Regions from separate parts of the Paenibacillus sp. NRS-1760 genome, predicted to be linked through region 3. Evidence: predicted binding sites of a transcription regulator. Region 3 holds the regulator's gene; each other region holds the start of a gene.
The links. Region 3 encodes LexA, which represses DNA repair genes until DNA is damaged. Its sites were predicted from a motif close to CGAACATATGTTCG; they were not measured.
Positions count from the first base shown of each region.

Region 1: ACIFSR_RS26960 (YolD-like family protein) is a predicted target of LexA. The motif match lies at 8,973-8,986, and genes of this name have one in related genera.
Region 2: recA (recombinase RecA) is a predicted target of LexA. The motif match lies at 7,138-7,151, and genes of this name have one in related genera.

Region 1 covers NZ_JBITPK010000020.1:39,747-50,907, reverse strand. The annotation lists gene ACIFSR_RS27005 (hypothetical protein) at 176-379, shown strand; gene ACIFSR_RS27000 (hypothetical protein) at 553-966, opposite strand; gene ACIFSR_RS26995 (right-handed parallel beta-helix repeat-containing protein) at 1,546-4,551, opposite strand; gene ACIFSR_RS26990 (SGNH/GDSL hydrolase family protein) at 4,599-5,591, opposite strand; gene ACIFSR_RS26985 (fibronectin type III domain-containing protein) at 5,605-7,422, opposite strand; gene ACIFSR_RS26980 (hypothetical protein) at 7,486-7,689, opposite strand; gene ACIFSR_RS26975 (hypothetical protein) at 7,890-8,084, shown strand; gene ACIFSR_RS26970 (hypothetical protein) at 8,169-8,375, opposite strand; gene ACIFSR_RS26965 (hypothetical protein) at 8,408-8,614, opposite strand; gene ACIFSR_RS26960 (YolD-like family protein) at 8,607-8,933, opposite strand; gene ACIFSR_RS26955 (acyltransferase) at 9,180-10,244, opposite strand; tRNA gene ACIFSR_RS26950 (tRNA-OTHER) at 10,318-10,381, opposite strand; gene ACIFSR_RS26945 (hypothetical protein) at 10,993-11,161, opposite strand, start outside.
Region 2 covers NZ_JBITPK010000006.1:145,542-156,702, forward strand. The annotation lists gene ACIFSR_RS03075 (2-oxoacid:acceptor oxidoreductase subunit alpha) at 1-990, opposite strand, end outside; gene ACIFSR_RS03080 (dipeptidase) at 1,173-2,114, opposite strand; gene ACIFSR_RS03085 (stage V sporulation protein S) at 2,227-2,487, opposite strand; gene ACIFSR_RS03090 (TIGR00282 family metallophosphoesterase) at 2,625-3,419, opposite strand; gene rny (ribonuclease Y) at 3,509-5,053, opposite strand; gene ACIFSR_RS03100 (regulatory protein RecX) at 5,235-5,939, opposite strand; gene recA (recombinase RecA) at 6,019-7,068, opposite strand; gene ACIFSR_RS03110 (competence/damage-inducible protein A) at 7,327-8,577, opposite strand; gene pgsA (CDP-diacylglycerol--glycerol-3-phosphate 3-phosphatidyltransferase) at 8,670-9,245, opposite strand; gene ACIFSR_RS03120 (hypothetical protein) at 9,242-9,385, opposite strand; gene ACIFSR_RS03125 (YajQ family cyclic di-GMP-binding protein) at 9,637-10,131, opposite strand; gene ACIFSR_RS03130 (RodZ domain-containing protein) at 10,160-11,122, opposite strand; gene ACIFSR_RS03135 (DUF3388 domain-containing protein) at 11,141-11,161, opposite strand, start outside.
Region 3 covers NZ_JBITPK010000013.1:491,700-502,860, reverse strand. The annotation lists gene ACIFSR_RS17875 (1,2-dihydroxy-3-keto-5-methylthiopentene dioxygenase) at 40-588, shown strand; gene ACIFSR_RS17870 (HAD family hydrolase) at 662-1,450, opposite strand; gene ACIFSR_RS17865 (hypothetical protein) at 1,475-1,981, opposite strand; gene ACIFSR_RS17860 (aldo/keto reductase) at 2,008-2,997, opposite strand; gene ACIFSR_RS17855 (DUF896 domain-containing protein) at 3,043-3,234, opposite strand; gene ACIFSR_RS17850 (efflux RND transporter periplasmic adaptor subunit) at 3,356-4,438, opposite strand; gene ACIFSR_RS17845 (ABC transporter permease) at 4,465-5,820, opposite strand; gene ACIFSR_RS17840 (ABC transporter ATP-binding protein) at 5,810-6,529, opposite strand; gene yneA (cell division suppressor protein YneA) at 6,690-7,064, opposite strand; gene lexA (transcriptional repressor LexA) at 7,223-7,843, shown strand; gene ACIFSR_RS17825 (GNAT family N-acetyltransferase) at 7,916-8,212, opposite strand; gene ACIFSR_RS17820 (sporulation protein YjcZ) at 8,319-8,429, shown strand; gene ACIFSR_RS17815 (hypothetical protein) at 8,541-9,170, opposite strand; gene glnA (type I glutamate--ammonia ligase) at 9,688-11,016, opposite strand; gene ACIFSR_RS17805 (MerR family transcriptional regulator) at 11,061-11,161, opposite strand, start outside.

The DNA.
Region 1 (11,161 bases), on a different contig from region 3:
GCAATACGGATATTTCCCTATCATTCTGGTGATAATAGTAGTAATAGAAAGGAGAGATTCCAATGTCAGACGAACATTTACTATCTCAATTACTAGAACGAATTGAAAGATTAGAGCAGCAATTATCTTATCCATACCACTTAACCGACGAAGAGCTGGAAAACGTCGCTGGTGGATGACAGGAAGCTTCAGCCACGCAGGCATGATTGCGACAGCAATGATGCCTGAGCGTTACCCACAAAGGTTTTGCTTCGCAGTACACGGTCACCAGCATCCTGCTATCTCTACGGAGTGGGTGACGGTGTACGAAGCATATGCTGGGGAGCTTGGAGCGGGATACTATTTACTCTCTCAATCTCCGCCTTCTCTTCCAACGTAAGTATCCTCCACAGCGATCGGCTTTTACATTGATTACAGCGTTCGGTCCAATAAGCAGCTGAGTACTGATCAACCTGATCACATGACCCACATTGACATTTGACGGTATCTACCATCAGCATTCACCCTCTCATGACAATAAAAAAAGCCGATCCGTTTAGGTTCGACTTTTGTTTATAAATTGAGTTTTTCTTTAGCATAGTGCATCAGATCATTGAAAGCCATTTCCTCGACTTTGTCTTTATATCGTTCTAGTTCGTAAGTTTCAGCTGAAATTATGTGTCCTGCTGTGAAATTGCCCTCGCCGAATTCAGAGTAAATCGCAAGACGCAAACGATATTCGTCACGAGTGCTACTAACGTGTAGTGCTCTCTCTAGTTCCCCTCGTTGTCTTGGTATATGATAGTATGTGCTTTTTAGAGACCCGATCATGGGAGCGTCCATCTGCTTAGCTTCTTCTAGCAGCGTTTCCACCAAATCCAGCAGAAATACTTCATTATCAGTCAACTGCTCAATTCCTTGATCTTGTGCTCCCCAACTCATGCCCTTACGGATTTTCCGGATCGCATTTAGCTTTTCCGCATCCATGCTAAATTCCTCCATTTGAATGATCCTAAATCATCCTTTGTATGATACTTCCCTTTATAGCACTAATGTAACTGAGACGGTGTTTTAAAAACGATAAAAAAATAAAGCGCACTTTATGCAATTGATCCTGCATAACGCTACGCTCGCAATAAGATCTTTAAAGCATACGCACTTAGTAACAAGAGAGGAAGAACAAGCCCATTATACTGATACGTGAGATAGCCCGTCAAATCGATTAATAGCCGTTTAAGCTATAAAATAAGCCTAACACTTGTTCCCCTGCGCTCATGCTAAGTTGCAAGGGCTTTTTTCTTTCATTTTTGACAGCTTTAAAAGAGTTAAAAAAACAATATATCTTTAGATCTTTATTACTTCATTGTTATCATTTATTGTTTATATCCACGACCTGTTACCTCGGAATTTAAAGCACATCGAAAAAAACGAGTAATACCAAGGGTTTCAGCCGTTTTTTAGGTGTTACCCAGAGATAACAAGAGGAATAATTCGATAACTATTGATTTTATTGAACAAACGAGTTAATTTGAGACCTGAAATTCCATTTTTGTTTTGCAACGTTTTTCACCCTATTTGACCATATGTTTTGAATACAGCGAGTGGCCCAATATTCTGCCAAATTACCGTTCCATCGGTCACCATTACACCCAGTGTCGTGCTCCATGTCGGCGCACTCGCGCCTGTCGTGCCAGCTGTGGTCGCTTCATAAACATAACCGCCTGCATTAATCTGGTCGTATTTCACTTTGGCCGTAGCAGCAGCCCACGCGGTCTTATTGGCTGTACCTGGCGTAACCGGCAGCCAACCCTCAAACCCACCTGAAACTGGTGCAGCCTGCTCAATCTTTCTACCTAGCGGAAAATAACCCGATGTTGGCTCGGAAAGCGCGTGAGTCAATGGATCATACCCAATATAAACACCTGCATCCTGTGCTGGAAGTATTAAGTTTTTAAATGTGTTTCCTACTGAGACGAGAGCAAGCATTGAATTAATGTGTGAGTAATAAATAAGGTTTAACGAATTAGCGCCGGTATACTCCACATTTGTATTTCTGATTGTTAATTTGCATGTATCATGTACAGTAGTAGAACCATTTAATATGAGTGATTGCAAACTCGGATTCGATATATTCACATCACAATTATCAAATTCTATAATTCCGTAACTTAATGCTCGATTTGTATTTACACTAATTAAATTAGCTAATGTGTTTACGGCAATTCGACTGTTTCTTATTTTTATTTCAGGATTTTCATATTCAACATTTGTTGCGCCAGCATAAATTATCGTATCTAAGAACTTGCTTTGGTTAACGTTAATTATTCTTTTTTTAGTATCCGGCTCAATGTGATTATCAAACGTACAGTTAATGTAACTGCAATCAGATATATCTACAGATCCGCGTACTGTATTGACCCGTTTTTGCATTCTAACTTGGGTGTTAAGAAAGACACAATTTTTATAAACATCCGCTCTAAAGATTATCGTTTTTTTGGCTGTACCCCGAACATCAAATAAACAATTTTCAAGTTTATTAGATGTAACTACCATGAGACCATTATAGTAGGAGTTAACTTTGATACGATTATCTTTAAAAACATAAAAATCATTATCAGGAATGAATATACTCAGTGGGTCAATATAGGTGTTTTTCTCAATTGTAACGTGGTATCCTACAGCACTGATATAACCAGTACTACCACCAACAAAAGTATTCTCAGTGATTAACACGTGAGCGTTGCCGAAATGGGAATCCATCAGACCGACCGGACTTCCACACTTATATATGAAATTCCCTCTAATTACACTCTTAAGTGTTGTATATAAATTGATTCCAATTGACGGACAATTGTAAATCCGATTATTCTCAATCGTAGAATTATAGTTCCCACACAAAATCCCTGTATGGCAGCCATAGATTAGATTGTTTCTTATAGTGATCGAATCACCATAGAAATCCTCTTGGTTTATTGCATATCGAGTTGGATCATTAAAAATCGGCTTTCCATAGATATCAATACCTGGTAAAAGCCCAACCCCGATATCATGAATTTTATTGTTTTGTATAATGTTTTCGCTTCCGCCTGGTTGAATGCCACCCCTATGATTCCCGTATATTTCACAGTCCTCAATAATTGTGTTATGAACAACCAATCCAAATTTAAGATGAATAGCCAACTGTGTCGATCCTACCCTGCTTGTATCAGTTTCGTTATAGAATAGAAACCGATATTTCTTGGCTCCTGGAGGAATTGTCATTGGAGTGAAAATCTTTTGAGTCGGTATCGAACAAATAAAAGAGTCATCTGCACGATAATAAAATATTCCCACATCTTTTGAGATGAGATTCGTTGGACGAGTATAACCTTGTCCCATTATGCAAAAAGCATTATGTGATGGGTAAGCGGCAGTTGTCGGAATCGTCATCATTTGTGAAATCAAAGTATCCGCTGTCGATGCAATCGGAAGACCAGTTGTACGACTAAGATCATTCACTGTTAGAGTCAAATTAAACTCAGCGGTCTCTTCATTTGAATCAGACTTAAATCCAATGGAATCAGCCATGTAAAACGCAATTTTATTTCTTCTAATTCCACAGAAACTTGAACCTTTCCGAATTAAAATACCCGTTGACCATTCAATTGCAACTTCTGCTGGGTCAACAAAGCTTCTATCCAAACGTTCGCCTAATATTTCCCCATTAACGATTTCAGAGTAATGAGCACCAACAATTGCAAAACTGTTTCCTGCAAACTTATAATAGTCAGTGGTTGCTCTTGTATCAAATGGAGACTTTCTTTCTGAATCATATAAAACTTGGAATGTGGATCCATTTAAATCTAAAGTCATGTAACTCTTATCAATGACGATTTCTCTAGGATAGCAAATCGGATAACTACCAAATGGCATAACAATGTACCGATACCCATTAGCATATGCCCACTGTATTGCATCGTTTATACCTTTTACATTATTATCGGCCCGAATATAATCAGCATCAATGTAAGGCTTCGAAGGGATACCAGTTGTAATCCCCCATCTTGTAAGTTCAACAATATAGGTTGTACTAGGCAAACCAGATCCCGATCCATTTCCAGCCGGCCCCTGTGGACCAGTTGGTCCTGCAGGGCCTTGTGGACCTGCAATTCCCTGATCACCTTTATCACCCTTAAGTCCTTGTGGTCCTGTTGGACCTGCGGGGCCAGTTGCACCAGTAGCCCCTTTATCACCTTTATCTCCTTTAGGGCCTTGTGGACCGGCTGGACCCTGAGGTCCTTGAGTTCCTCCTCCACCGTGTTCGCCCCCACCGCCTCCATTAGGTGGTCTAATCACAATTTCATAATCGCCAGATAATCGCTTATACGCTTCATGCAGTGAACTACCAACATTATTAATTTCACTATTTGTTTTCGCCATATCTGAAAAAACTACAATTAGAGCCTGTATATCTTCTGACTTAGCAATGGTTTCGCGTAAATAAAGTGGAATCCCATCTTTAAATACCGTGTTTTGGACCAACCCTAATCCTACGATTGTCGGGCCCATGTAAATAAAGCTTTGACCAGTCAAGATCCAACCTCCTAACTCTCCCTAAAATAGGTTGATAAAAACTACTTTTAATAATATTGTCTCAGTGCACCACATACCAATGAAGCTACTCGCTTGTGACCTTCAGTTGTCCAATGCAAACCGTCAGTAAGGTATGTTTTCTGATTAACTTCGTTATAACCCATATTGTTATACATATCTATAACGGGTAAATTGTAAAACTGACCAATCTTTTTGACATCATCCCCTACCACTTTCAACTGGCTTCTTAAAGTTGTCCCGGTTGTATCCGTCCACGCTCTCGGTGGCGTCATAAGGATGATTTTCATTTTCGGGTTTTTAGCAAGCAGACCCTCGATTAGCGTTTGATAAGCTCCGATATAAGTTTCTGTATTAAACGTCGAACCCACTGCTTGAAGCGTCCCGGCTCCACCAGCTGAGTGGATAGTCTCGTCATTCGTACCGCCCATGATTGTTACTAAGTCAGTCGTTGCAGTTACTGTATCTTTGTCTTTCCACATTCCAGAAGAACCGGACATTTTTCTACCAGCAACCGCTAAGTTTGTGTGGATTGGAATATAGTACTGTTCTTTTACGTACTGCCACCATGATGTCCCCTGTGTTAAGCTGTCTCCAATAAGAGTCCATTCGCCTATCGACAGATCGGGACGCCCGAATATTGAACCGCCGCGAACGCCAATTTGGTTTAAAGGATAAGAAAACGGAAAAACAATATTGTTCATTATCCCGAAAATCGGATACCCGGCATATGCCGCCATTTCATTTGCAGTTTTTAGCTCGATTGTGTTATTTAATAAGCACACATAATAAAAAGTAGTCGTTCCCATTTCGGTTGTAAACGTTTTGGTGCCGACCGAAAGAGTGAAGGCAGAAGTAGCATTCCATAAATTAAACGGAGTAAATGCAATGGTTTTTGCTATAAAATCAACTGCGAATTTCACATTACCGCCAATAATTAACTTAGAACTACCCCCGCCGCTTCCGCTGCCTGCTGGTCCTTGTGGACCCGCAGGACCTGGTAACCCTGATTTATGAAACAATGATATCCCACCTTTATTTAAGAGCGTTGAAATTCTGTGTTCTTTCCGCTGCTGACAATGCACGATTGTAGTATGATACATTCTTAAATGTTGCCATCTTACCAACTTCACCTATAACAAGCGGAAGACTCGATGATTGTCGCACTTTATCTGTTAAATTGATAAATAGCTGTTGAACTTGAACATCATTTACATAGATCTTAATCGTCGTTCCTTCGCGTTCAAAAACTATATGATAATACATACTGTGATCAGTGTATGTTGTCGGGCTAGTAGAAACAGAAGGATACCAATTAGTTGTTCCGTCTGCTCGCATTCCGAATAGATTTGCCTGGATATAATTGTTCCATGCAAACTCCAGCTTCATGACATTGTCAGTTCCAGCACTAATCCAACGACTCACAAGTATTGTTGCTGCGTTTGTCCCATTAGAAGCTACTTTAACAGTTACAGCAAGTGTGAAATCCCCAGTACCACCGAAGTAATTATCAGGATTAGGAACAGAATACAAGTTCGCAGGGTTTTCTAAGAATAATGTTCTAGATGCATCAATAACTGGATTTGTTATAGCTAGCGCCGTTTTTGCTTGCAAAGTCACAGGAGTTGATCGATTTCCCGCACTATCAATAGCTACTATTCGTAACGTATGAACTGTATTAGCAGCTAAGTTAGTAAACATAAAGCTCGTAACACCGACAGTAATATCTGCACTAGCAATCGTGAAATTTGTTCCGTCAATTGAATAAGCTGCTTCTTGTTTGATTACATCGGGTGAAGTGGATGGCGTCCAGCTTAATGTAATTGAACTTTCTGTAGGTGTGCCCGCAGACATATTTGAAACCGGATTAGGTAAAATGATATTTGATGCATTTGTGGTGATTATAAGTGACACGCTTGTAGAAACATTACCAGAAGCATCTTTTGCACGTACCGATAAATTATATTGTGTCTGTGGACTCAATCCAGTAATGGTGTAGGACGTATTAGTCACTGTAGCTATAACAGAACCACCCTGCAGAATTTCGTAACTTATGACATCGGGTGACGTTGAAGCTATCCATGATAGTTGAATACTTGTCGATGTCTTACTTACTTCAGCAAGACTTGTAACAGGATTAGGCTCAGTTACATCAATAATGGTACCAGGCGATTTTAAACCATACGCTCTAAACGGACCTGATGCAACTATCTTTACTGATGAGAACGTTTCAAGGCGTTGGTTAAAGACCTCACCTTTTTTATTACCTGTTGGATCACCTAGAACAGGAATAGTACCTAATCCCGCTATTGTAAAATTTAAATCGCTAGTGTGATCATTGCTTATGACAAAGCCCTTCATATTCACACTAAAATTCTTTGTCATATCGCCTGAACCACTGAAAAATTCAGTAGCAACTAAATCATCAGATCCACCGGCTCCAGTTGATCCCCCCTGAAGAACTACTTTCAATGCTCCCTCAGGTGTATAAGCATCTGCTGGATTTACAATCGTGCCATCAGATCGCTTCTGTTTTGATGGAATTGGTGTTTCATATGGATCAGGAATTTCACCACTTCCACCCTCAGAGTTTCCTCCATCAGGTTTTGTTCCAGTTTGATCTTTTGTTTCTGCTTTTGACAAACGATTATAAGCATCATGCTGAGGTGTGCCAGGTGTTTGAGTTTGAGCCCAAGTCTTTCCTGCAGCTGCGTATACTACTGTTAATAGTTGAATATCCGCGTTAGAGTTATAAACGCCCAATAATCCTGTAGGCACTCCACCTTTAAACACAGCATTCTGCGAAAATCCTAAACTTTGAATGGTTGGACCAACATAAATAAGATTAGCCAATTACAAAACCTCCTCATTTTGGACAATAAAAAAAGCCGCTCCATTTGGACGACTTCGACTATCTCAACTATTCCACTTCCAAAACTTCAATGTCTTATTTGGCATTTGCATCACAGCCCAATCAAATAACCTTTGATCAAGCCCCTTTGTCCTTCGTTCTCGTCGGGTTTTAAAAAGCATACCAAACAACATAGCATCACCAAATGCCATCATAATTGATAATAATAATGCAATAATAACCAAGATGACCTTCCATAATAATTTCAAGTAACTCGCCCCCTGAATCACATTTCGACAAAAGGAAAGGATTTCCTCTTTTGGTGTCGAATGAACTAGGTATAAAGGAGGTGTTATTTTGAGATTCTTTGTATCACTTGGTAATATCATACATTCCAGAATCATAATACCGATTTATTTACTTGGAGCGATTTTCATTATTTTTAGCGTGTTTTTCAAGCTGTTGGATAATGTTTAAATCAGGCTTTGCTTTGACTAACGACGCTCATCTTTTAGCTGCTATGTTTAACAAAACCCCCGTTGTTGCTTACCAAGATGATGAAATCATTGATTACGGCGGAGTTATCCAACAAATTCATCCAAACACTGTCAAAATCAATGGGATGCACTACTTGAAAGCCAATTGTGACTTCAAGATTCGCTAATCGGCTTATCATAATTATTGGATTTAAAAAGCCATCTTTGCGCTTTAACAGCAGCAAGAATGGCTTCTTGTTATTTTTATGAATTCATTCTTCAGATACAAAGCGTTTGGGATAAATAGGAGTGATTTTATATATTTCATGTCTCGGCAGCCAATCTACGCTACTACCAAATGTCACCTTAACATAATCAGTAATAAACTCGTCCTTGACAGCCTCTAGCAATCCTTGATACGTCAACGAAGTATCAAGCTCAACGACTACTATGTGACCTATATAATCATCAATTAACACTGAACCGCCTCCTCTTGTAAGAGTGTTCAATATTAATCTTCATTCTCCTCTAAGTGAGCTGTATCAAATTTGCCATTATATAAATCATCCAGAAGATGCGTCAGCATGATCTTTTTGGCGACCCACATCAGAATCATCCCGCTATCTATGCTCTTCGCCTCATCGTATCCGTCAATCTTCAACCTCAGCAGCTCAGCGTTATTTTCAAGATACTCGATTAATTTCTGACGATCAATCATCAAGCTGGGCACCCTCAATATCTCTAATCTTGAACCATTCACCATCAACCATAAAACGACCTTGTAGTTGATCCACGCGATCCACGATGCCGTTAACCTCAAGTTCTTCAAGCTCATGGAACATCTTAAGTTTAATTGGTTCTTTTCTTTCCAATGATTGAGCTACAATCCTCGAAATATCTTCCCAATCTTGTTCATCGAGATAAATTCGAACACGTTTCTTCTGTTCCTCAGCAAGCTGATTGATCCGAACTTTATGTTCAGGAAGCATCATTCTACTCGCTTCCCACATCCCATTACCCGTTAATTTATTCGCCATAAGAGCACCGTCCTTCATATCTGATGTTCTTATTATATGCGAACACACGTTCTTTATTCAAGGGTGAAGAAATGGCATTTAATTCGGCATGCCATTGCCGCTGCGAGCCGAATCCTTACACGTACAGTCAGTGACCGGAGAAGGAAATGAGCAAACAAGGCGTATGGAGAATGTCAAAACCATATCGCCTTGCAGGATCGGCGTAACGAAAAAGAGAGCTGTTAGGCTCTCTTGGAATAATCATATTTATATGCTCTTTATTGGTTTCAATTGATTCGATTTCTTGCTTTCAGGTTTTACAACCATATACTTTAGTTTTTGCAGAACATTGTACGCGAAGTATGAGATAACAAACACAACTGGAGCAAAAAGAATTTCAAAAAGTACCATTTCTTTAACAGCGCTTAAGTTAAGTGTAGATAATCCAAAGTTAATCAAGCTTATAACTAACACATGCATCACATAAATTCCAAGTGATTGTGAGCCGATTTTAGATATTAATGCATTTTGACCTAGTGGCTTGTTATTTAAAACAAATAAGAATATTGAAATTGTTAGGAAGATAGTTGATATAAAATAACCGCTTGGAGAATCCAACATCCAAGATTCGGATATCTGCAGTGATAAGAATACAAAAATTAGAACCGCATATGTCCAATTACTTAATTTCAATTTAACAGCCTGGTAATACTTCGCTATAAAGAAACCTAATGAGGTATAAAATAATCCGAAAAACAATGTATCTTGCGTTGAGATAGGAATGCTAAAAGACCAAACGCCCGAGTATGCTTGACCAAAAAGGCCAACAAGATTGAGCAGCAAACTTATAACCAGTAATAGCTTTATTTGATTAAGCTTATGGAATAGGAATACTATAATTGTACTCCAAATTAATGCGGGCAAGAACCAGAGCTGATAACCGCTCGAAAAAGTGCCGTAATAAAAAATGTTCAGAACATTGAAACCTTCGTTAAAATAATTGATGATGCCCTGCTGTACATCTTTTCCGTTCTGTAAGTTTACTAGAGTTGAGATCAATAAGTCATACACCACATAAATCAGAAGCCAGCTGCCAAAGATTTTTGTAGTTTTCATAAGATACTTTTTAACGTATGACAATCCGTCAATATTGCTCTTCAATAATTTTTGTCCAACTAAGTAGCCAGAAGCAACAAAGAAAAATGGTACAGCAAACCGCGATATTGTGTTTAATATCAATCCTAGCTGAGTATCTACTGTTGTCGTATGAATTATTACAACTGCGAAAATTGCGAAAAACTTTATGTAGTCAATTGAATAAACCCTTTCCATAAGCTATCCCCAATCAATTCCATATTTTGTTCATTATAACATCCACAGTTGTTCTCTAACAAGAATGATTTTAAGCGAGCAGTGGGATTTGAACCCACCTCAGCAGCTTGTAAGGCTGCGGTACAACCTATACCCGCATAACAAAGAGCGGTAATTTATTACATGCGCCTACCGCCAATGCGCCATGCCCGGCTTGGGCCATCAAATGCACACCTTTAAAACTCCGGGGTATTCCCCTCTGTGTGCTGTTTTAGTTAAATAAGGCTTCGACCTAACATTCCCCCGCAGGCTGTGTCACCAGAACGAAGGTGCCTCCTCGTTATGATCTCGGCAGCCGACCGATCCTGCGGAGTTGACTTGTCGTAAAAAGAAACCGTCAGACGCCCCAAATTCGATTGTGAGGCACTTTGTGTTTTGGTTTCCACATACAAGCAGATAGACCAAACGTTTGTTCTCGTCGCAATTCTGAGCGTATGACGTTAGATAATGGATCACCTCCTGATAACCTTGCATCAACTACACTGTTATCGATTAGTGCCTTCACCTATTGGTGGCATTCACATGACAAGATATAGCACTTTTTACTCTAAAATTCCATATATGTACTATTTCTTGATATTACTTGAAGTTTTCAAAGAACAATCTATGTAAAGGCCGGCCATGCATGACCAGCTCGCTGCGGAGATCCGCGACCTTACCGGCTGCTGCCTTAGGTTTCGTCCGCGCCCGTTGCGGACTCATCAGGCGGTTATATACATTGCATTGAACTGTGTAGTATTTTATGATACAGTGCGGCGACTTCATTGCGACGTGCTATATCTTGATACTTGGGTTTACGATTAATTTCTAGCTCTAGTTGATCAAAAAAACGTTTTAATGCAAGTTCGATTAAATACTGTTCTCTTCCAGTAATCTCA
Region 2 (11,161 bases), on a different contig from region 3:
TTTTGGAATCTCTCCATGTGTACCATAAACCATTGCGTTCAAGTCCGATTGCTCTTGCTTCGTAGGTAGACCCGTTGAAGGACCGCCACGCTGCGTATTAACGATGACTAGCGGTGTTTCTGTCATGCCTGCAAGACCAATAGCCTCCATCATTAGGGACAGTCCAGGACCCGCAGAAGCGGTCATTGTGCGAACGCCAGCATAGTTTGCACCAATCGCCATCGTTACCGCTGCAATTTCATCCTCCGTTTGCACGACTGTTCCGCCGAATTTCGGAAGCTTTTTAATCAAATATTCCATAATCTCGGAAGCTGGTGTGATCGGGTAAGCCGCCATCAAACGGCAACCAGCTGCCAAAGAGCCTAGACCGATTGCTTCATTGCCAATCATGAACAGCTTCTGCTGCCCATCCGCCTCATCTAGCTTAAATTCGTCAAGCGGTCCGCCCGCTTGCTCCAGCACAAACTCAGCGCCGCTTTTTACCGCTTCGATATTTTTCTCTACAACAGCTGCGCCTTTGCGTCCAAACTCTTCTTCAACCGCTTTATTGAATACTTCAAGCGGAAGACCAAGAAGCGCCCAAGAAGCGCCTGAGGCAACCATGTTTTTCATTAATGAAGTGCCTAGCTCCTCAGCCATCTTCGTAATCGGAACAGCAAACAGTCTAGCATCTATGCCTTCAGGTATCGTTGGGTTAAACTTTGCATCTGCTACGATAACGCCGCCTGGACGCAATTCCTTCGCATTCAAATCAATGCTCTCTTGGTCAAAAGCAACCAAAATATCCAAATCATCCGAAATAGCACGAATCGGCTTCGTGCTTATACGAATTTTGTTATTCGTATGTCCGCCTTTGATCCGCGAGGAGAAATGACGATATCCATATAAATAATAGCCTAAACGGTTTAGCGCCGTGGAAAAAATCCGGTCTGTACTTTCGACGCCTTCACCTTGTTGTCCCCCGATCTTCCAAGACAATTGACTAATCAAAATGCCCAACTCCTCTTTGTCTAAAACGTGCAATATTCTATTTCATCAAGTAATTATATAGTATAATTCATAACAGTCACAACAAGTTTAAAGCGCATATCTATAAAAATCAAGATGTAAACGCTTAATATAAGCATAGTTTGTTTCGATCAATCCCATACCGCAAATAGATCGAATTCATTTTAGTTAAAAGGGAGATTTTCCCTAAGAAAACGAAGTGCATTGCCGGACATAAACTGTTCGGTTTGCTGCTCAGAATATCGTTTAAGAAGTGCCTCTTGAAGATTAACGAGTTCTCCAGGATGCGTTAATTGTTTCATATAGCTATCAATTCCGTCAAAATCAGAGCCGAGCATAATATGCGATGCTCCGCCCAGCTCACAAATATGCTCAATATGACGCAATAAATCATCGATGACAACGACTTCCGCGCTGGATACAAACCAAGGCACAAAAGTAACCCCTACTACTCCATGCATCTCAATTATTTTTTCAATTTGTGCATCCCTCAAATTTCGCGGATGATCACAGATTGCTCTTGCATTTGAATGAGAAGCTAGGATCGGTCTCTTGGAAAGCTCAGCAACATCCCAGAACGCACGTTCAGATAAATGTGATACATCTATTAGTATATCCAAATTATTGCATTCTTCTACTAGCAATTTCCCTTTTGCGGTCAAGCCCCCGCCACGCTGCTCCATCGCTCCATCCGCAGCCCAATTCGCATGATTCCATGTCATTCCAGCTGCACGTATGCCTAATTGATGCATAATGCGAAGCAGCGACATTTGTCCTTGAAGACCATCAACACCTTCAAGCGACAGTAATGCTCCGATTTTTCCATCCTTAATACAAGAATCCAAGTCATGGGTTGTCCTTACCCACACCATGTCCTCGCAGCTTAATACCATCTGGTGGAAACGATCTATACTCTCCAAAATCGGCTCTAGTCGACCATTCATTGATTGTGGAATATAGATTGCAAAAGTTTGCAAGATCGTTCCTGCAGCCTTTAAACGCTCGTATGTAACATCTAATTTGCCGGGCTTAATGCCTTGAAAATATAAATTTTCATCAATCAACAGTTTGCATAGCACATCGCAATGGAAATCTACCACTTTCATAGACGCACCTCACCGTTTATAATTTGCAGCAAAAAAACCTGTCTACGACGTAAACAGGCGAACGATTGTTTTTTAATCCAATTGGCTTACACCATAACGCCGCTTGGACTTGCTACCGAGGTTCAACAATCAATTTGATTGCTGTTCGATCCTCCCCATCAATAACAATGTCAGTAAAAGCCGGTATACAAATTAAATCCACCCCGCTGGGAGCGACAAATCCACGAGCAATCGCAACTGCTTTGATCGCTTGATTTAACGCACCAGCACCAATGGCTTGCAGCTCCGCACCACCACGTTCACGAAGAACGCCAGCTAGCGCACCTGCAACGGAATTTGGATTGGACTTTGCTGAAACTTTTAATACATCCATAAAAAGAACCTCCCCTTGGACTGTTGGATGGATTCCACTTTTAAATAGTATTCGAGGGAGTTTAAAAAATTCCTGCTTTTATTCCGCATATTAACAAACTGTTCTGAATTGTCAGAACTTTCACTAGAATCATAGTATTACATCAGAAGCCATTCATCTTCCGTAAGACGAATTTTCTCAATTTTCCGTGCCTGTCCCGTCGCATCATCGATTTGAACAGAGATTGCATGCAAATGCCACTTTCCTTCATCCACTACAAAACGAACCGGCAGCTGCGTAATAAATTTATGCAAAACGGCGTTTCGCTCCATGCCAAGCACCCCTTCTTTAGGGCCAACCATGCCAACATCTGTTATGTAAGCCGTGCCCCCAGGCAGGATCGTATCATCATTCGTTTGTACATGCGTATGTGTGCCAAGCACGATAGAAGCTCTGCCATCGAGATGCCATCCCATCGCGATTTTCTCCGAGGTTGCTTCCGCATGAAAATCAACAAGGATATTGTTCGTTTGCTCTTTTGCCTCTTCGATCAATTCGTCTGCTTTGCGGAATGGACAATCGATTGGCGGTAAAAAGGTGCGGCCTTGCAAGTTAATAATAGCGAGCTGCTTTCCGCCAGCCTTAATAAAAGCCATGCCTTGTCCAGGCGCGCCTTCTGCATAATTTGCTGGGCGAACCAAGCGCGGCTCGTTGTCGATCCATTCAAAAATATCTTTATTATCCCACGTATGGTTGCCCATCGTTATGCCATGGATTCCCCATTCGAAAAATTCCTTAGCAATGGTTGCTGTAATCCCACGACCAGCAGCGGCATTCTCGCCATTCGCAATAATAATATGAGGGTTATATTTACTTTTAAGTGCTGGCAGTACTCGCTTTAACGCACTTCTTCCTACATTGCCTACGATATCGCCGATAAATAATACGTTCATTCATTACACTTCCTTTTTTGTACGCCTGCAAACAGAAAAGTGGCTAACTAGCAGCCACTTTTCTGAAAAGCTTATATTTTTTTGTTTACTTACTTTGCATATTCAACCGCGCGTGTCTCACGAATAACCGTAACTTTAATATGTCCCGGATAATCAAGTTCGCTCTCGATTTTTTTCGTAATATCACGAGCGAGTCGGAATGCTTCTGTATCATCGATTTTCTCTGGCTGCACCATGACGCGCACTTCGCGGCCAGCTTGGATCGCGTATGATTTTTCAACGCCTTCAAACGATTCGGAAATGTCTTCAAGCTTCTCCAGTCGTTTGATATACGTTTCAAGCGTTTCACGACGAGCTCCTGGGCGTGCAGCGGACAAAGCATCTGCTGCTCCTACGAGCATCGCGATAACGGAAGTGGCTTCCGTATCACCGTGATGGGAGGCAATACTGTTAATAACGACAGGATGCTCCTTGTATTTCTTAGCGAGCTCAACGCCGATCTCAACGTGTGATCCTTCAACTTCGTGGTCAAGCGCTTTACCGATATCATGCAGCAAGCCTGCACGCCTTGCGAGCGTAACATCTTGACCAAGCTCTGCTGCCATCAATCCAGTCAAGTAAGCGACCTCCATTGAGTGCTTCAGCACGTTTTGACCATAACTTGTCCGATATTTCAATCGACCTAAAATCTTGATTAAATCCGGATGCAAGCTATGAACGCCAACCTCGAAAGTAGCTTGCTCACCGTATTCACGGATACGCTCATCCACTTCTTTACGAGATTTTTCAACCATTTCTTCAATGCGGGCAGGATGGATACGACCGTCAGCCACAAGCTTTTCCAAAGAAGTGCGGGCAATTTCGCGTCTTATCGGGTCGAAACCAGATAAAATGACCGCTTCCGGTGTATCGTCGATAATAAGATCGATACCAGTCAATGTTTCCAAAGCACGGATATTACGGCCTTCACGCCCAATAATACGGCCTTTCATTTCTTCATTAGGCAAGGTTACGACGGAAACCGTCGTCTCAGCCACATGATCTGCCGCACAGCGCTGAATAGCTAGTGATATAATATCACGGGCTTTCTTATCGGCCTCTTCTTTCGCTTGCTGCTCGATCTCTTTAATCATCTGTGCTGTCTCATGTCGTACTTCCTGTTCAACATTGGATAAAATGATCGATTTCGCATCTTCCGTTGTCAGACTCGATATACGTTCCAATTCACTTAACTGTTGCTTGTAAATGGAGTCGATCTGCTCTTGCGTTTCTTCGATCCGTTTTTCTTTGTTGGCTACAGTTTCTTCTTTGCGTTCTAGCGCTTCTAACTTTTTATCCAGCGACTCCTCTTTTTGGAGCAAACGTCTTTCCTGACGTTGAGCCTCGTTGCGACGTTCACGAATGTCTCTCTCGGCTTCGGAACGAAGTTTGTGGACTTCATCTTTTGCCTCTAGCACAGTTTCTTTCTTCTGAGCTTCCGCTTCTTTTTTCGCATTTTCTACGATTACAATAGCAGCCTGCTCAGCACTTGAAATTTTGGCCTCGGCAATCGACTTTCGAATAAAATAACCAATCCCAAAGAATATTGCGCCAACAAAGAGACAGATCAAGATCCAAATGATCTCATTAGGCATCTTGTTCACCTCCTTGTTGCATACACCAAGGCACTGCTTGGGATGATATTAGGTTTTCAACCGGCTTCAAACCGTTTAAACATTTACTAATTTGACGAAAATAATCGTATTGAATCAACTTTTGGAAGGAAAATTGATTCAATAATGAAGGAATACAACCTCATTTTATCTTTTCGTAAAATCAATTGTCAAGCAAAAGCCCATCATCTTCCTCGAATGAGTCTTCTTCCCCATCCAGATCGATCGACTTTATCACGTCTTTCACGATATCTCCCGGAAAGCCGCTGCGCATTAAATACCCCATAAGCTTACGTTTTTTCTCAAATGGTTCGCCTTTTAAAGATCGCCATTTCTTCTCCGCAGCCTTCTTAGCAGATGCTAATTCCACTTTCTGGTCCAGTGAACCGATTGCTTCTGCTGCGGCTTCTTTCGACACGCCTCGCTGTTGCAGCTCTTGCTGAATGAACCGTCGACCCTTTAAGCGATTCTTAAGTCGGCTGGTCGCAAATTGGCGTGCATATTGTTCATCATCCACAATATGCTCTCTTTCTAAACGGTCAAGGGCATACTGAATATTGTCAGCTTCAAAAAACTTGCGATTCAAATATTGCTCAATCTGCTTTCTCGTTCGCGGTCTAGCTCCCAAATAAGCGATAGCCATTATATATCCCCGATAGCGCTCATCTTCCATTCGTATTTCATCGGCCTGAGCTTCGGTTACAAGTTGTCCCTTGGTCAATCGATAACGAATCAATATATCTTCATGCACGGACAGTATAGCTTTCTCTGACTCGGCAAAGAGATGGTATAATTTCCGTTCTTTTTTGTCTTGCTTAACGGATAATATCATCCATTCTTCTTCGGTTCTTGAATGCCTTTGGGTCATACGGTACATCCTCTCTAAACACAGCTTCGCCGTCCCTAACAGGACGGCGAAGCATCAACACGTATAATTGCCGGACAATTTATTCTAGATCTTCGAACTCTTCATCGTCTTCATCAGGTTTGAAATTAGCCTGAGTTGCTGCTGCAGACAAGTTGCTCGCATCGCGAATTTGCTTTTCAATAACTTCGGCAACATCCTTGTGATCTTTCAAATACTGCTTCGCATTCTCACGACCTTGGCCCAGACGCTCGCCATTGTAAGAGAACCATGCTCCGCTCTTCTGAACGATATCCATCTCAACACCGATATCAACAAGCGTACCTTCTCTGGAAATACCTTCGCCGTACATGATGTCCACCTCAGCTTGCTTAAACGGTGGAGCAACCTTGTTCTTAACAACCTTAATACGAGTACGGTTACCTATCATGTCATTGCCTTGCTTCAGCGTCTCAATACGACGAACGTCAAGACGTACGCTCGAGTAGAATTTCAATGCGCGTCCGCCTGGTGTTGTCTCGGGGTTACCGAACATAACGCCGACTTTCTCACGCAATTGGTTAATAAAGATCGCAATTGTTTTCGATTTGCTAATTGCTCCCGATAGCTTTCTCAAAGCCTGAGACATCAGACGAGCTTGAAGACCTACGTGAGAATCACCCATGTCGCCTTCGATTTCAGCTTTCGGTACGAGTGCCGCAACGGAGTCAATAACGATAATATCTACCGCACCGCTTCTTACAAGAGCTTCGGCAATTTCCAAAGCTTGTTCGCCTGTATCAGGCTGCGAAAGCAATAGCTCATCAATATTTACACCAAGCTTGCTTGCATAAAGCGGGTCAAGCGCATGCTCGGCATCGATAAAGGCAGCTTGTCCGCCAATTTTTTGAACCTCAGCAATCGCGTGAAGAGCTACTGTCGTTTTACCAGAAGATTCTGGTCCATATATTTCGATAACCCGTCCACGCGGTAATCCGCCTATTCCCAAAGCAATATCTAGAGCAAGCGAACCGCTAGGCACGGTCTCAACTTGCATGTGTGTGGATTCTCCCAATTTCATGATGGAGCCTTTACCAAATTGTTTCTCAATTTGACGCAAAGCCATTTCTAGTGCAGCGCGACGATCCGACAAGAAACTCACATCCTTCTTTATTTATAATTTTATGATACCTTTTTTCCGGCAGGTTGACAAGCATTTTTTCGAACATACATTCGCCTTTTCGCTTCGCCCCCTTAAATGGACATAAAAAAACCGCAGCAAAGGTAATCTTCGCTACGGTTCTTCCGATAACTAAGCTTTATTATAACGGTCAAACCGTCAATTGACAAACATTATTTATGGCAATCATCCATTTGCCAAACATGCATCTGCCATTCCTAATCAGCAAAATTACCGTGCTTGCAGCGCAAGCCACAAACGATACAAAGCAGACTTTACTGCTCTCATTCTGATCATGCCTCTGCCGCCACTCAAATTCAGCGTATGAACAGCGGTCGGTTTGCCGCGCTCGGCAATTCCTACATAGACAAGCCCCACTGGCTTGCCTTCTGATTGTGCTGGACCAGCAACTCCTGTCAAAGAAACGCCAAAATCAGCATCGGAGAGTTCTCGAACCCGCTCTGCCATTAAAGCGGCAGTCGAATCGCTAATCGCTCCAGGAGCCCCTTCGCCTTCAAGCTGAGTCATCGGAATGCTGAGCAAATGATGCTTCATTATATTGGTGTAGGTGACAACCCCTCCTACGTACTCTCCACTGCTTCCAGGAACGTTTGTAATTAGCTCGGCAAGCAAACCCCCACTAATGCTTTCCGCGCTCGCCAGCTTGCGTCTTGAGGCTCTCAGCAGGTGTATAACCTCCTCCTCCAGAGGGATATCCTGCTCTGCATACAAATATTCGCCTACCCGCTCCTTAATCTGCTGCACACTTTTATCGATTTTCAGATCAGCCTCAATGGAAGAGCTCGCTTTGGTCGATATGCGTATCGAAACCTCGCCTTCCTTTGCATATGGTGCGATCGTAGGATCAAGCTGCCCATCAATCAGATCCAGAAGCTTAGCTTCGAGGTTGGATTCACCTATCCCCGCAAACTTTAAAATGCGAGAATAAAGCGGATTGGCCTCTCCCATCATCGAACGCAGCCACCGTTCACCGGCATCTTCCATCATCGGCTTCATTTCACGCGGCGGTCCCGGCAGCAGCAAATAAAGTGTTCCATCAACAGACAAACCGTTGCCAACAGCTAAGCCTGTAGTATTTTCCAACGGAACCCCGCCATCGATCATCAAAGCCTGACGACGATTGCTCTCCACCATATGAATGCCGCGCGAGCTGAACATCTGCTCAATTGCTGACATAGACGGCTCATGAATACTCAGCTCACGGTTCAAATAATCAGCTAATACATCTTTTGTAAGATCATCTTGTGTTGGTCCGAGTCCGCCAGTAAAAACAAGCAAATCCGCTCGGCTTCTGCCGATCTCAATGGCTTGCCTCAGGCGAGCAGAATTATCCCCAACTACAGTCTGAAAATAGACGTCTACACCCAACTCTGCAAGCTTCTGCGATAAGTATTGGGCATTCGTGTTAACAATTTGCCCGAGCAGCAGCTCTGTCCCGACTGCAATAATTTCTGCTTTCATGATTCAAGTTCTCCTTCATATTCAAATGTATGAGTAATTATAGCCATATAAGCAAAAGCATCTCCCCTTTTTGACGGAAAGATGCTTTACCATTATTCTACCGGAATCAGATGTTTGTTTTTCAAGAAATAATCAATGCCTGAGTAAACCGTAATAGCAGCTGCTACCCAGCTTGCAATAACATCGAATGGAAAATCAATAAAATTGAATGGGAAATTATTAATAAGGAGAGCGATAATCATCGTAATTTGAATCGCCGTCTTCCATTTCCCCCAAGTGCTGGCAGCCATAACAGAACCCTCTAAAAGTGCGATTTGACGAAGTCCTGTAACAGCAAACTCTCTACTGATAATAACAATGGCAATCAGCGCATTAAGTTTATCCATTTCAACAAGTGAAATGAGCACTGCCGCCACGAGAAGCTTATCCGCCAAAGGGTCAAGCAGCTTGCCGAGGTTAGTTACAATTTTGTTTTTCCTTGCAATATAACCATCTAGACCGTCTGTACTTGCTGCCACAATAAAAATGAGTGCCGCTGCAATTTGATTGTATGTAATGGAGAAGTCAGAAATCGTGAACGACCCCAAATCCACTTTAATAAGCAGAAAAAACATAATAACCGGCACCAAAAATATTCTGGCTAGTGTAATGCGGTTCGCCAGATTCACGCAATTCCCTCCTCAGATCGATCTAACTCATAGGTGTGCGTTACGCGAACCCTTTGTTTGTAAAAAAAATCAGATTTTTGTCCCAGCTGCAATTCATTTGTTAAGCAGCTTTGAGTGACCGCATGTGTTTTTTCTCTCATCTATGTATCCCCCAGATCCAACTGTAAAGCTGTCTAAACAAGTATAATACATGCCATTACACGTGTCAAAAGCGGCTAAAGCCTCATTTTTCATCTATGGCTTTACCAAAACGAAAAGCCCCGTTTCTCGGAAACCGATGAAACGAAGCCTTTTTAAATATAAGAAAGTATATATTTTGCACCTACTCATCTTATATTTCTTCGTCAAAGCTGCTTCGGCATCCAGAGGACGCTGAAGGTGTTTTTGCTTGTTAGGAACGATAATTAGTAAATTGAAGCTCTACAGGCAAATCAGCTTCCCTAAGCAGCTTCATAACAGCTTGCAAATCATCTAAGCTTTTTCCAGAAACGCGCAGTTGGTCGCCTTGAATCAAGCTTTTTACCTTCAGCTTTGAATCGCGGATAAGTATATTAATTTTTTTTGAAACATCCTGCTCAATACCCTGTCTTAGCTTAATGCGCTGACGAACCGTATTGCCGGAAGCACCTTCAATTTTTCCATAGTCCATATTTTTAATTGGAACTCCGCGTTTTACCATTTTGGATAATAAAATGTCCAGCACACTCTTAAGCTTATACTCATCCTCTGAAGCAACAACAAGATCTTCCTTCTCAAGTGCAATGGAACTCTTGCTGCCTTTGAAATCAAAGCGTGTTTCAATTTCCCGCTCCGCCTGCTTAATCGCATTGGCTAATTCTTGCATATCCACCTTGGATACAATATCAAATGCATTTTCTGATGCCAATTCAATCTCTCCTTTGTTACGGTAATCATTATTCCGTTTTCGTTTGATTCGTTTCCGTACCTGTACCTGTACCTGTACCTGTGTTAGTGCCAGATTCAGTTCCAGTATCAGTATTTCCACCTGTTGCAGCGTTTTCGTCAATTAGAGGTTTAAGCAGCAGCTTCTTCGAGCCTGCTCTGTCCCCGTCAGGAACAATAACGCCATCAACCTTAATTTCCGTCAAATCTGCTCTACCAACATTGATATAAAGCGGACCCGTAAGTTCAAATGATTCTACACTACCGTCCTCAGCATTCGCAGAATAAAGCTTCTCGCCTTGATTGCTGTCTGAACGTACCTCTAACCAGCTTCTGCCGCCGCTCACTTTAACTTCAACCTTATGGGCAACGCCAACAGGACCGATATCATATTGATCCGCTTTGCCTACTTTGCTTCCGAAAGTAACCGTTGTTGGTGCTTGAGTTGGTGTTGGCGGTGTTGGATTGTCGGTTGGCGTGTTTTCGTTTCCACCCGCGGTTCCTCCCTCGTTCGTAGCTGGAGGTTTTGAAACTTCCGTGATATTGGTATTGTTGTCGGTTTGTTTGGCACCACCTGTGTCATTATTAATAACATACACCCAGATGACGACAACAATTAAAATAAGAAACGACCACATCATCACATTGAAGCCGATTTTCCCTAGTCTTTCTGAAGACTGGGACTGCACACGTCTTGGTGATCTTGATACAATCGGCTCAGATATTTGTTCTACCGGCGCTGCAGGCACCTCATGCTGATACAAACGAAGCACTTCGTCCGGATCAAGCCCAACAGCTTCTGAGTAATTTTTCACAAATGCTCGTACATAAAAAGGACCAGGCAAAACCGTGTGGTCTCCACTTTCAATCGCTTCCAAATACCGTTTTCTAATTTTTGTCGTTTCTTGAATATCATCAAGCGTTAATCCACGTTGCTCTCTCGCCTTGCGAAGCAATTCTCCTAAGTCAGACATGAGACGGCCTCCTTCCGATTAGAAATCGTCTGTATAGTT
Region 3 (11,161 bases):
TTATATCATTTAATCTCTATAGGAAAAGAGGGAATGTTCATGGCTGAAATTAGAATTCGCAATACTGAAGAACGGATTCAAGGGGAAGAGGCTGTTCGTGCATTTCTAGAACAGCAAGAGGTGCTCTATGAGCATTGGAATCCAAGCAAGCTAGCAGAAGATTTACAGCAAAAATTCGTTCTCTCCGATGAAGAGAAGCAGCAAATTTTAGCGACATATGACGAAGAAATTAAAGATTTGGCACAGCGTCGTGGATATCAAACTTGGGATATTATCGCATTGTCCGATGCTACGCCTAACTTAGACGAGCTGCTCAAAAAGTTTGAAAATGTACACACGCATACAGAAGATGAAGTTCGTGCGATTACAGCAGGACGCGGCATCTTTATTATAAAAGGTACTGATGATGTTGGTTATTTCGACGTTGAGCTTGAAGCTGGCGATGTCATTTCCGTACCGGAATACAAACCGCATTTCTTCACGCTCATGGATAATCGCCAAATCGTTGCCGTTCGTCTCTTCATTGAAACAGAAGGCTGGATCGCTCATCCGTTTGCTGACGACAAGTTCGCTGCTAATCAGGCCTAATATTAAATCAAAAAAAATGCAAGCCCCTCTTCAGCAGCACAAGCTGTCCGCGAGGGGCTTTTTTGTTGCAAGTTTAAACTTCAAGCAAAGGAAGAAGCTCTTCCAAATGTTTAATTTCATGTGATGGGACAATCTCGTCATTGCGAACAACACCGTGACGGTTAATCCAAACTGATGTCATACCAATCGTATTTGCGCCAAGAATATCCGTTGTCAGCTTATCTCCAACCATAATCCCATGATCCGTCTCTACGCCAAGACGCTCAAGCGCATGCTTGAATATCGATGCTGCTGGCTTTCCTTCTCCAAATTCACCCGAGATTATAATATGATCGAAGTATGGCACAAGTTCCGGTACGCCAGCAAGCTTCTCACGCTGCAAATCAGGCGAGCCGTTCGTAAGCAGAAGCAGCTTGTATTTTCCTTTGAGTGCATCTAGAACGCGGAATGTTTCTTCATATACGATAGGACGCAAGCGGCGCTCAGCCGGGAATTGCTCAGCCAGCTTCGCACCTAGCTCCTCGTTATCAACGCCAAGTGCTTTCAAGCCTTGTGTCCAAGCTGCTTTCCGATAACCCGGAGCGAGTGACTCAAGCTTGCGGAATTCCTCCTGTTCACCTTCAAGAAACGGTGCCCAGAGTCCTTCGAAAGGATTGATCCCGATCATCTTAGTGAACGAGAACGTTTCATAGGATTCGTAGAGAGCTCTTGCCTCACGGCGAACGGATTCTTCAAGCTCGCTCGGATCAACCCCGCATTCTGCTGCTGCCGCTTGGCATGTAGCTTCAAAAGCTTCCTTAACGCTGCGGTCATCCCACAGCAATGTGTCATCCAGATCAAATAATACTGCTTGTTTAGCCATCGTTGTTCGAACTCTCCTGCCTATTTATTTTTGCTGAAAAGCAATTCCATTAGCATTTGCAAATAATTTCAGCTTCTCGCCAATTTCATCGGTTGGAAAACGGTTCGTCAATTTAGAGAACACCCAGTTTCCGCCTTTTTGCATCTCCACGACCACATAACCTTTTTGCACGCTGAAGCCTTTGATTGATGCTGCTGGAATACGCTTGTCTCCCGTTAGGCGACGTGATTGAATGTAGTCTTTGCCGATCGTGATATATGGTCTACGGAAAAAGAACAAAGCCGCAAGCAAAATGTAGCATCCTACCGTAATCCAAAACATCGTATCCATTTTAAATGTAGAGGAGCTGGACATCAAAATGACGTACATCCCGATAAACAAAATCAGAAGAATTGGCGCAATAAAATTGCGGCCAACGATTTTTTCTGATTTCTCTGCATTAAAAACGATTTGACCATTTCCTTGCTTCTTGCGCTGCTTATTTACGACATCCATATTTTTGCGCACTTTGCGCTCCCAGGAACGTGACAAACAAATTCTCCTCCTAATTAAATACCTTATTCAAACGGTCTGCGAAACTTTTCTATAAAACGATTAGGGTAATCTTCCGGAAGAGCACTTATTTGCTCCAAACGGTTCCAAACCTCGCTTGGCATTTCCCAGCCGATGGCGCCAATATTTTCTTCAAATTGCTCCAGCTTGCTGGCACCAAAAATCGGTGAAGTAATGCCTTCTCGCTGAATGAGCCATCTTAAAGCTACCTGTGCTGGTGATTTATCCAGCTCTTTCGCTGCTTCCAGCAATGCGTCGAGAATTTCAAAGTTTTTATCATTAGACCGCAGATTCCACGCGCTCTCGCCTACTTTGGAAGTTAGACGCCCTTCCTTTGGCTCTTCCCTTGTATAGCGTCCAGTTAGAAAACCGCCGCCAATCGGGGCCCAAGGAATAATTCCGACTTTCTCCTCTAAACAAAGCGACAGCATTTCACGATCCATCTGTCTGCTCACTAAGCTGTATTGAGGCTGAATCGATACAAAACGCACATATCTGCTAGCATCGCTATACGCTAGTGATTTCATCAGCTGCCAAGCAAAAAAATTGGAACATCCTATGTAACGAACTTTACCGGAAGTAACGAGGTCATCCAGTGTGCGCAGCGTTTCCTCTATCGGAGTCGCATGATCCCATACATGCACTTGATACAGATCGATATAATCAGTCTGAAGCCGCTTAAGACTAGCTTCTACACCGTCCATAATATGTTTGCGGGATAAGCCTACACCGTTAATATTGCTGGATGTTGTCATACGGACTTTTGTAGCAAGAACGATGTCAGATCGTTTGTTTTTGATCGCTTTGCCGACGATTTCCTCGGAACGACCGCTTACATAAACGTCGGCCGTATCGAGAAAATTGCCTCCACGATCAACAAAACGATCGATCATCTCGATCGAATCTTCCTCACTTGTCGTATTGCCGAATGTCATGGTGCCTAAACAAAGCTCAGAAACAGCTAGTCCACTTTTGCCTAATAGTTTGAAATTCATCTAATCACCCCATCTTGGATATTAAATGATTACACAGTACATTCATTAGTGCTTAACATTATCTTTGTCATCAACGATTTCGATCTTATCAAGCTGTTGACGGAAATTGCTTTTGAAAACAGTCAAGTACTGCTTGCGAAGCTCTTCTCTCTCAACCGTTTCCTCATCGGATAAACCTTCCGATTTATTTTTACGAGCCAGCTCGTTAATACGTTCTATAATTTTATCGAATTCCATTACTTGCTCTACTCCTCTCATGATGAAAAAAACTCTACTCTCTACTTTTACATTTCCACCAATCAGTTGTCAAGGCAACAGAGCTCATCTCGAATAAAGTAACGACAGACTGAAGCATTCGTTATTGCAAAACAACTTGATCGCCTGGCTTCAATCCTTCAAGCACTTCTGTTTGTTCTGGCGTTTCGAGCCCAATCTTTATTTCTTTACGCTCATATTGACCATTGCCTGTATCGAGCATCACGAAATGTTTATCTTTCTCGCGAATAATCGCAATGGATGGCACTGAAATTGCATTTTCTTTGCGTTCAGTTTCAATAGCACCGCTGAGGCTAAGGCCGGCAATCAAATACTCGTTAGGCTCAAGCACGATTACGACTTCAAATTGTGCGGCTTGATTTAAATTGTTTTGATCCGTTCCTGTTTTTGCAAATTTAGAAACTTTAAGCACTTTGCCTGAAAGATTCAGCTCTTTCATCGCATTCATCTTCACCTTGACCGGCATGCCCGCTTTAATTCGAAACACATCCTGTTCGCCAACTAAGGCGATAAATTGCAATTTGTTCAAGTCAACGACTTTGCCGACATACTCATTGACGGTCAATGCCTGTGGTCGTTTGTTAGGATTATCGAATAAAAAGATTCCCGTTGCTGGTGAACGAAAGCTGGATTCATTAAGCATTTTTTTCTTTTGCTGCAGCTCCTTGGCTTGAATGCTAGCTGTTACTTCATTAACATCCTTCGATAAACGTGCGATTTCTCTTTCAACGAGCACTTTTTTTCGTGCTTCTTCCGTCGACTCCATCGCGGCTGATTCGTCATTCAATTGATTTAGGTAATCGTTTAACTCAGCCTCAAGCTTGCCCTTTCGAAGTACTGCCTCCATTTGCAAAATATCGTTTTGCACGGCCGTCTGATCCAGGTTAAACAGTATATCACCCTTTTTCACCTGCTGCCCATCTTCTACCGCCCACTGTTTAACCTCGGAGCCATAAGGTGCATAGATGAGAGTTTCCTGCTCATACAATGACTTTCCCTTTACTTCAACCGTATTGGCTATCGTTTCGTTCGTCACTTGGAATGTAATTGGCTGAGAATCAGAAACGAATTCTGTTTGCCTTGGAGGATTGCCTATTTTGTATAGTCCAAAACTTATCCCAATAATTATAATACCGATTATTCCCCACTTTATTTTTCTTTTCATATGTAAGCTCCTTCTTCAACCATAAATTAATCGCGCCTAATCGCTGTTAAAGCATCCGTACGTGAAGCGCTTATTGCTGGATAAATACCCGATAGTATACCTGTAGCAAGCGCAAAAGCCATGCCTATTGGAATCGTTATAAATGGAATAAAAATAATGACAGAGTCCGTCTCGCCGGATAAGTTATAAATGAGGGCATTTATACCCCATACAATCCAATACGAGAAAAGTACACCTAACAATCCACCAAGCAATCCGAGCAGTGCTGCCTCGATGATGAACATGTTGCGGATTTGAGCCAAATTCGCACCAAGCACCTTCATTATCCCAATTTGTCTACGTCTCTGATAGGTAGACATCGTCATCGCTACTACGATTGATATCGAAGCTATGATCAGAATAAACACACCAATACCAAGTGCTGCAGCTTTAATGATTTTAAATTCATTTGCGAGCTGTTCCTTCTGCTGTAGATTTGTTCGCGTCGAAACGACTAGTTTCTGCAGCTGCTTCTCTACTTGTTCAATCTTTGCTTGGTTATCTACTTTTACAATAATAGAGTTATAAGCTTCCTGCTCATCATTCCCTAGCTTCAGTTCTTTCTTTAGAAGCTCCGCCGTCTCTAATGAGACATATCCTTTTTTGTCATACATCGACTGCTCATCACTGACTCCAGCTGGCTTCTTGAGCACACCTATTACCCGGAGGGGTCCGCTCAACACGACTTGGCCATCAGGTGAAGTGGAACGAAGCTGTATTTGCTTCTGATATAAGGCTCCTGGCACACGATTTAACTTCTCAAATTGCTGATAAACCGTTTCATCATAGGGATTGGCATCGATTTGCTCTCGAATCTTACGTTTCGACTCTTCATCAATAAATCCCATTGTCGCTCCATAGTTAAGAACGATGGTTCCTAATACATTCGTTGCTTCTCCTTGATTGATGTCATTTCCAAAAGCAGAAAGCATCTCAATATCTGTACCTATAATTTCGGTTTGAATTTGTGAAGTAAGCCCATCTAACGTCATCGTCTCCATATAGTTAAGCTGTTGATATGGTGATGCCGCTTTGACATGTTCGATTTGTCTCATGATGTCAAGCTTTTGCTTGGTTAACTTGCCTTTCTGCAAAGAATCTTCATCAGCCGAAGATGCTCCGCCGCCAGCGTATGCTCCTGTACTCGCTGTTACCGTTATTTCATCCATCTTCAAGTAACTATTCATTTGTTTCTCAATGTAAACTTGAGCAGATTCACCGATACTGAGTGCGATTATAATTGCTGCACATCCAATTGAAATACCCGCAGCGCATAATGCCGTTACAACCTTTCTACGCCTTACCTGATCCCATGATAATCTTGTAATATCACTAATTCTCAATTTGAATTCCCCCCGCAAGCATACTTTCTCGTGCGGCTTCCTGATCCGTTACGAGATAACCATCTCGCAGCGTGATAATTTTTTCCGTTTGTGCTGCTACCTCACGTTCATGGGTTACGATAATAAAGGTAGTATCCATCGTTTTATTCAACTGCTTCAAAATCATAATAATTTCTTCCTCTGTTTTGGTATCCAAATTACCGGTAGGCTCGTCCGCAAAAATAACCGATGGCTCTGTTATCAATGATCTTGCAATACTGACACGCTGTTGTTGTCCTCCCGAGAGCTGCGATGGGAATAACTCTGCTTTATCAGGAATTCCCACCTGCTCTAATAACGAAAGAGCTTTTTTCTTCCGTATTGAAGGATGCATCGATTGAAATACAAGCGGAAGCTCCACATTTTCCCTAACCGTCAAGTTGGCTATCAACTCATACGCTTGAAAAATAAATCCGATATGCTTCCGTCTAAACTCTGCCAAGCGGTTTTCATTCATCGTTACAATATTATGGTCCGCAATAAAGATTTGGCCTTCTGTAGGCTTCATTAAGCCAGCCATTAAGTTCAGTAATGTAGATTTACCGGAACCGGAGCTCCCTAACAACGCAATCATTTCTCCCTTATGTACGTGAAAGCTTATTTTCTGCAGTACAGTGGTCGTTTCATGCCCATTCATAAATGAGTGGGATAACTCTTCAACTCGTAACAAAATAGCATCTCCTTTCAGTCCCCTTTAATAGACGGCAAAACTAAGGGTTAACCCTGCAGTAAACATAAAAAAACTTTCTAAAGTAGTAGATTGGCCAGCATCTACTTTAAATAGAAAGTAATTTTTTGTATGAACTATTGAATTGTAATGGAAAATCAAGCTAAATGCTAGGAATAATTAACTTCTGTCCTGGCTTTATAACTGTTGATTGCAGATCATTCCGATCTTTAATCAAATATACGATATATCTGATATCATGGCTGCCATCTGAAACTTGTTTTGCAATATTCCAGAGTGTATCACCTGATTGCACCCTAATAATTTGTTCTTCCGCGGAAGCGGCTTCGGGAGTATTACTCGAAGCGTATGTTCCCATAAGTAGGAAGCTCGTAAATAATAAAAAAAACACAGCAGTGCAAACGACGAGCTTAACAGTATGACGCTTTATGAAATGCCTAATCAAGCGGTTGACCTTTGTTGCTTTGTTCGTATCTTGTTTATGAATGGTTCTATAAAAACTTGGACTGGTTATCATTTATCAACACCCCAAACGTTTGTTCTGTTTTTAGAATACACGAACAGATGTTTGGTGTCAACGAAAAAATACGAACCTCTGTACTTAAGAACTTATGTTTGTACGAACTCGAGTTCTATGTTATAATTTTTTGCAAACCTACTAATGGAGTGATTGCAGTGTCGAAGATTTCTAACCGACAACATTCAATTCTTGAATTTATTAAGAATGAAGTTCGGGAGAAAGGCTATCCACCCTCCGTTCGAGAAATCGGCGAAGCTGTTGGATTGTTGTCCAGTTCAACCGTTCACGGTCATTTGGACCGTCTAGAGAAAAAAGGTTTAATACGCCGAGATCCTACTAAACCGCGTGCTATTGAAATTTTGGATCAAGAAGGCTCTGATGGCATTATCCCGCTTTCCGTAGCTAGAGTACCTATTGTTGGTAAAGTTACCGCTGGTGTGCCGATTACTGCTACAGAAAATATTGAAGAATATTTCCCGCTTCCTTCCCATTTTGTTGGTGACAGCAGTGTTTTTATATTGAATGTCATGGGCGAGAGTATGATTGAAGCAGGTATTCATGACGGGGATTATGTTATTGTTCGTCAACAGCAAACGGCAAACAATGGTGAGATCGTAGTTGCAATGACTGAGGACGATGAAGCAACAGTCAAAACATTTTACAAAGAGAAAAATCATATTCGTTTGCAGCCGGAAAATTCCACAATGCAGCCTATATTACTTCAAAATGTAACGATTCTAGGTAAAGTCATTGGACTTTTCCGTGATATTCATTAATACCAATTAATATGTACATAAAGAAAAGGCTGAATCAACGATGTTGATTCAGCCTTTTCTTTGGCTATTATTTTAACGATCTTGCTTAAAGGTTTGGTAACGTCTGCCATTCTCATGCCTTTCATCAAAATTCTGATTTGTGAGCTCTCCAATGACATGGGTCCAAAATTGTTGTGCGGGAACATTACGTTCAAGCTGACACAGCTCCCACTCTCCGCTATGCTTTTGTATAACTAGCGTAGCTGCTTGTTTGCCAACACCAGATCTTCTATATTTTCGCATAATAAAAAAATGTGCAAGTAAATTATAGTGTCTGTCATATTCAGTTACTTTTTTGGTTAATGCAAAGCCAGCGATCTTATCGTTCACAGTTACGAAATCATGAATTCATCAGCTAATGACAAACACCCAATCACTATGAATTTATCACGCATAACATACTGTGTATTCAACTCGTAAGGAGGTGCATTGAAAAATGTCCGGTTACGTGGGTGGAGCTTTCTCAAGCTTAGGAATCATCTTAGTATTATTCATTCTACTGGTGATCATTGCTTGCAGTTGCGGCGGCTTTGGCTTCGGATATTAATTCGTATTTGAGCCATTCTTCATATTAACAAAAGAAGATCCATCAAATGGATCTTCTTTTTGCTTTTCATACTCCTTCCAACCATTAATTTGATTTTTAAATGGAGAGATGTTAAATTACACGTTTTCTTAACAGTACGGCTGTTGTTCTTATATTAGAAATTCGTATTAGCTTCTTGCGGTCAAGTTTCGGATAATCATAAAGTAATCCTTCATATACGATTTGCATTTGCTCATGTTTAAGAAAATCATGAGGTGTAACTTGCGCGGATGGTCGTTCCCACAAGTTTATACCACTGCTCCGCATGGCTTCAGCAACAAACTGGGAGCAGAAATACGAATCTGTTGGCTCGATATTAAGCTCAAGCAGTACTCCTAACAATCCGATTAAATTGTATCGGTAATTTTCTTTATTTTTTTCAAACTCACGAATGTATTGAAGCAATGCGGCATGTTGTTTTTCTGATAAAGCAATCTTTAGAAGAACACAGCGCGTATTTGGGAAATATCGAAAGGTTCCAGTATAGACGTTTTCTTTGACAAAGCCAGCGATTAACGGGTTGTTCGCACGTTTACGCCCAAAGCTGTATATATTCTTCAGATTTATATCCAGTGCAAGTGAAGCGTGATTATAGGGTGCACCAGTAAATAATTTGATCAACCGAGTAAACCATGTGCCCGTGTCCGTAAGCAACACATAAATACTGCTATTGGTTTCTTCATCTATTCTAGTTTCTGTCATGCTGCTCACCTCATTTATCGTTGATTATCCAAGTTATAGTTAGGTCGTTTTTGAGTTTAAAATATATGTCACGATTTCGTTTATTAGCTTGGGTTGATTAGCTATTATGAATATAACAACAATATAACCACCCGAATAGTACTAACTCTATGTGGTACTGGCTCTATTCAACCTAAATAAGACCAGCCACAAACACATTATCCATGTGTTGGACTGATCCTATAAAGGTTTATTTTACTAATGACGCATATATTTCATCGACATACAAGCACTAGACCGTAGCTCTTAGACCTGTATACTTTCCTTTAGGAGCGTATTGAGTCCATTGCTTTAAATATATTTGATCTTCTCTAAAACCGTACTCAGCGCATCATAGACGCTGCTGAGCGACTATATAGGCTACTTATCGACATGTGATTAACAAATGCCTGCGCCTTCACTTCATCAGGCTTTATTTCAGCTGTATAACTGAATGTAAAAAAAACCTCAACGCCAGCAGCGTTGAGGTTTTTGAATTTTAGTAAAGTGTCAAGTACTGATCGCGTTCCCATTGGTGAACTTGTGTGCGGTACATATCCCACTCGATTTCTTTAAGTTCGTAGAAATGAGCAAGAGCATGATCACCCAGCGCATCGCAGATGATGTCGCTTCTGAGCATTTCGTCCAGTGCTTCTTTCAAATCAAGCGGTAAGCTCGGGATGCCTGCATCCTGACGCTCTTCCTCTGTCATGATATAGATGTTCCGATCTGTTGGTGCTGGTAAAGGTAGCTTGTTTTGAATGCCGTCAAGACCAGCTCTGAGCATTACAGCAAGTGCCAAATACGGGTTAGCAGCCGGATCTGGATTCCGTACTTCTACACGTGTGCTAAGACCGCGCGAAGCAGGAATACGGATCATTGGCGAGCGGTTGCTTGCAGACCATGCTACATAACAAGGCGCTTCATAACCAGGCACTAGACGTTTATAGGAGTTAATTGTAGGATTCGTAATCGCAGCCATTGCACGCGCATGAAGCAGAATTCCTGCCATGTAATGACGAGCAGCAGTACTTAGGCCAAGTTTGTCCTTCTCATCGTAAAACACGTTTGTATCGCCTTTAAACAACGATTGGTGACAGTGCATACCCGAACCATTCACGCCAAACAACGGTTTAGGCATAAATGAAGCATGCAACCCATGCTCGCGAGCAACTGTTTTTACGACTAGCTTAAATGTTTGAATTTGGTCAGCCGCTTTAATCGCGTCGGCATATTTAAAGTCGATCTCGTGCTGGCCTGGTGCCACTTCATGATGGGATGCTTCAATTTCGAAGCCCATTTCTTCAAGTGTCAAAACGATTTCACGGCGACAGTTTTCACCCATATCCATAGGCGCTAAGTCGAAATAACCGCCTTGGTCATTAAGCTCAGTCGTAGGTTCGCCGCGCTCATCGGTTTTGAACAAGAAAAATTCCGGTTCTGGACCAACGTTCATTGCTGTGTATCCTAGATCTTCTGCTTCCTTCAGTGCACGTTTCAAAATACCGCGCGGATCTCCAGCGAATGGCGTTCCGTCTGGCATGTAAATATCACAGATCAAGCGAGCAACACGATCTTGAGTTACCCATGGGAATACAACCCATGTATCAAGATCAGGATACAGATACATATCTGATTCTTCAATACGTACATAACCTTCGATAGAAGAACCATCGAACATCATTTTGTTATCCAACGCTTTTTCAAGCTGGCTTACAGGAATTTCAACATTTTTAATTGTTCCGAGCAAATCCGTAAATTGCAAACGAATAAATCGAACATTTTGTTCCTGTGCTATACGTCTAATATCGTCTTTAGTGTAACTCACAGAATCATCTCCTTAGTTTGCGAAGCAATAGTTATCATGTTAAATTAGCGCTTATTTAAGAAACGAGTCAATTGTCCTTGAATTAGCGAAGCTTGTCCAGGTCTTTTCTCCAGCAATTGCTGTTTAAGCAGTCGGTGAAGCTGCT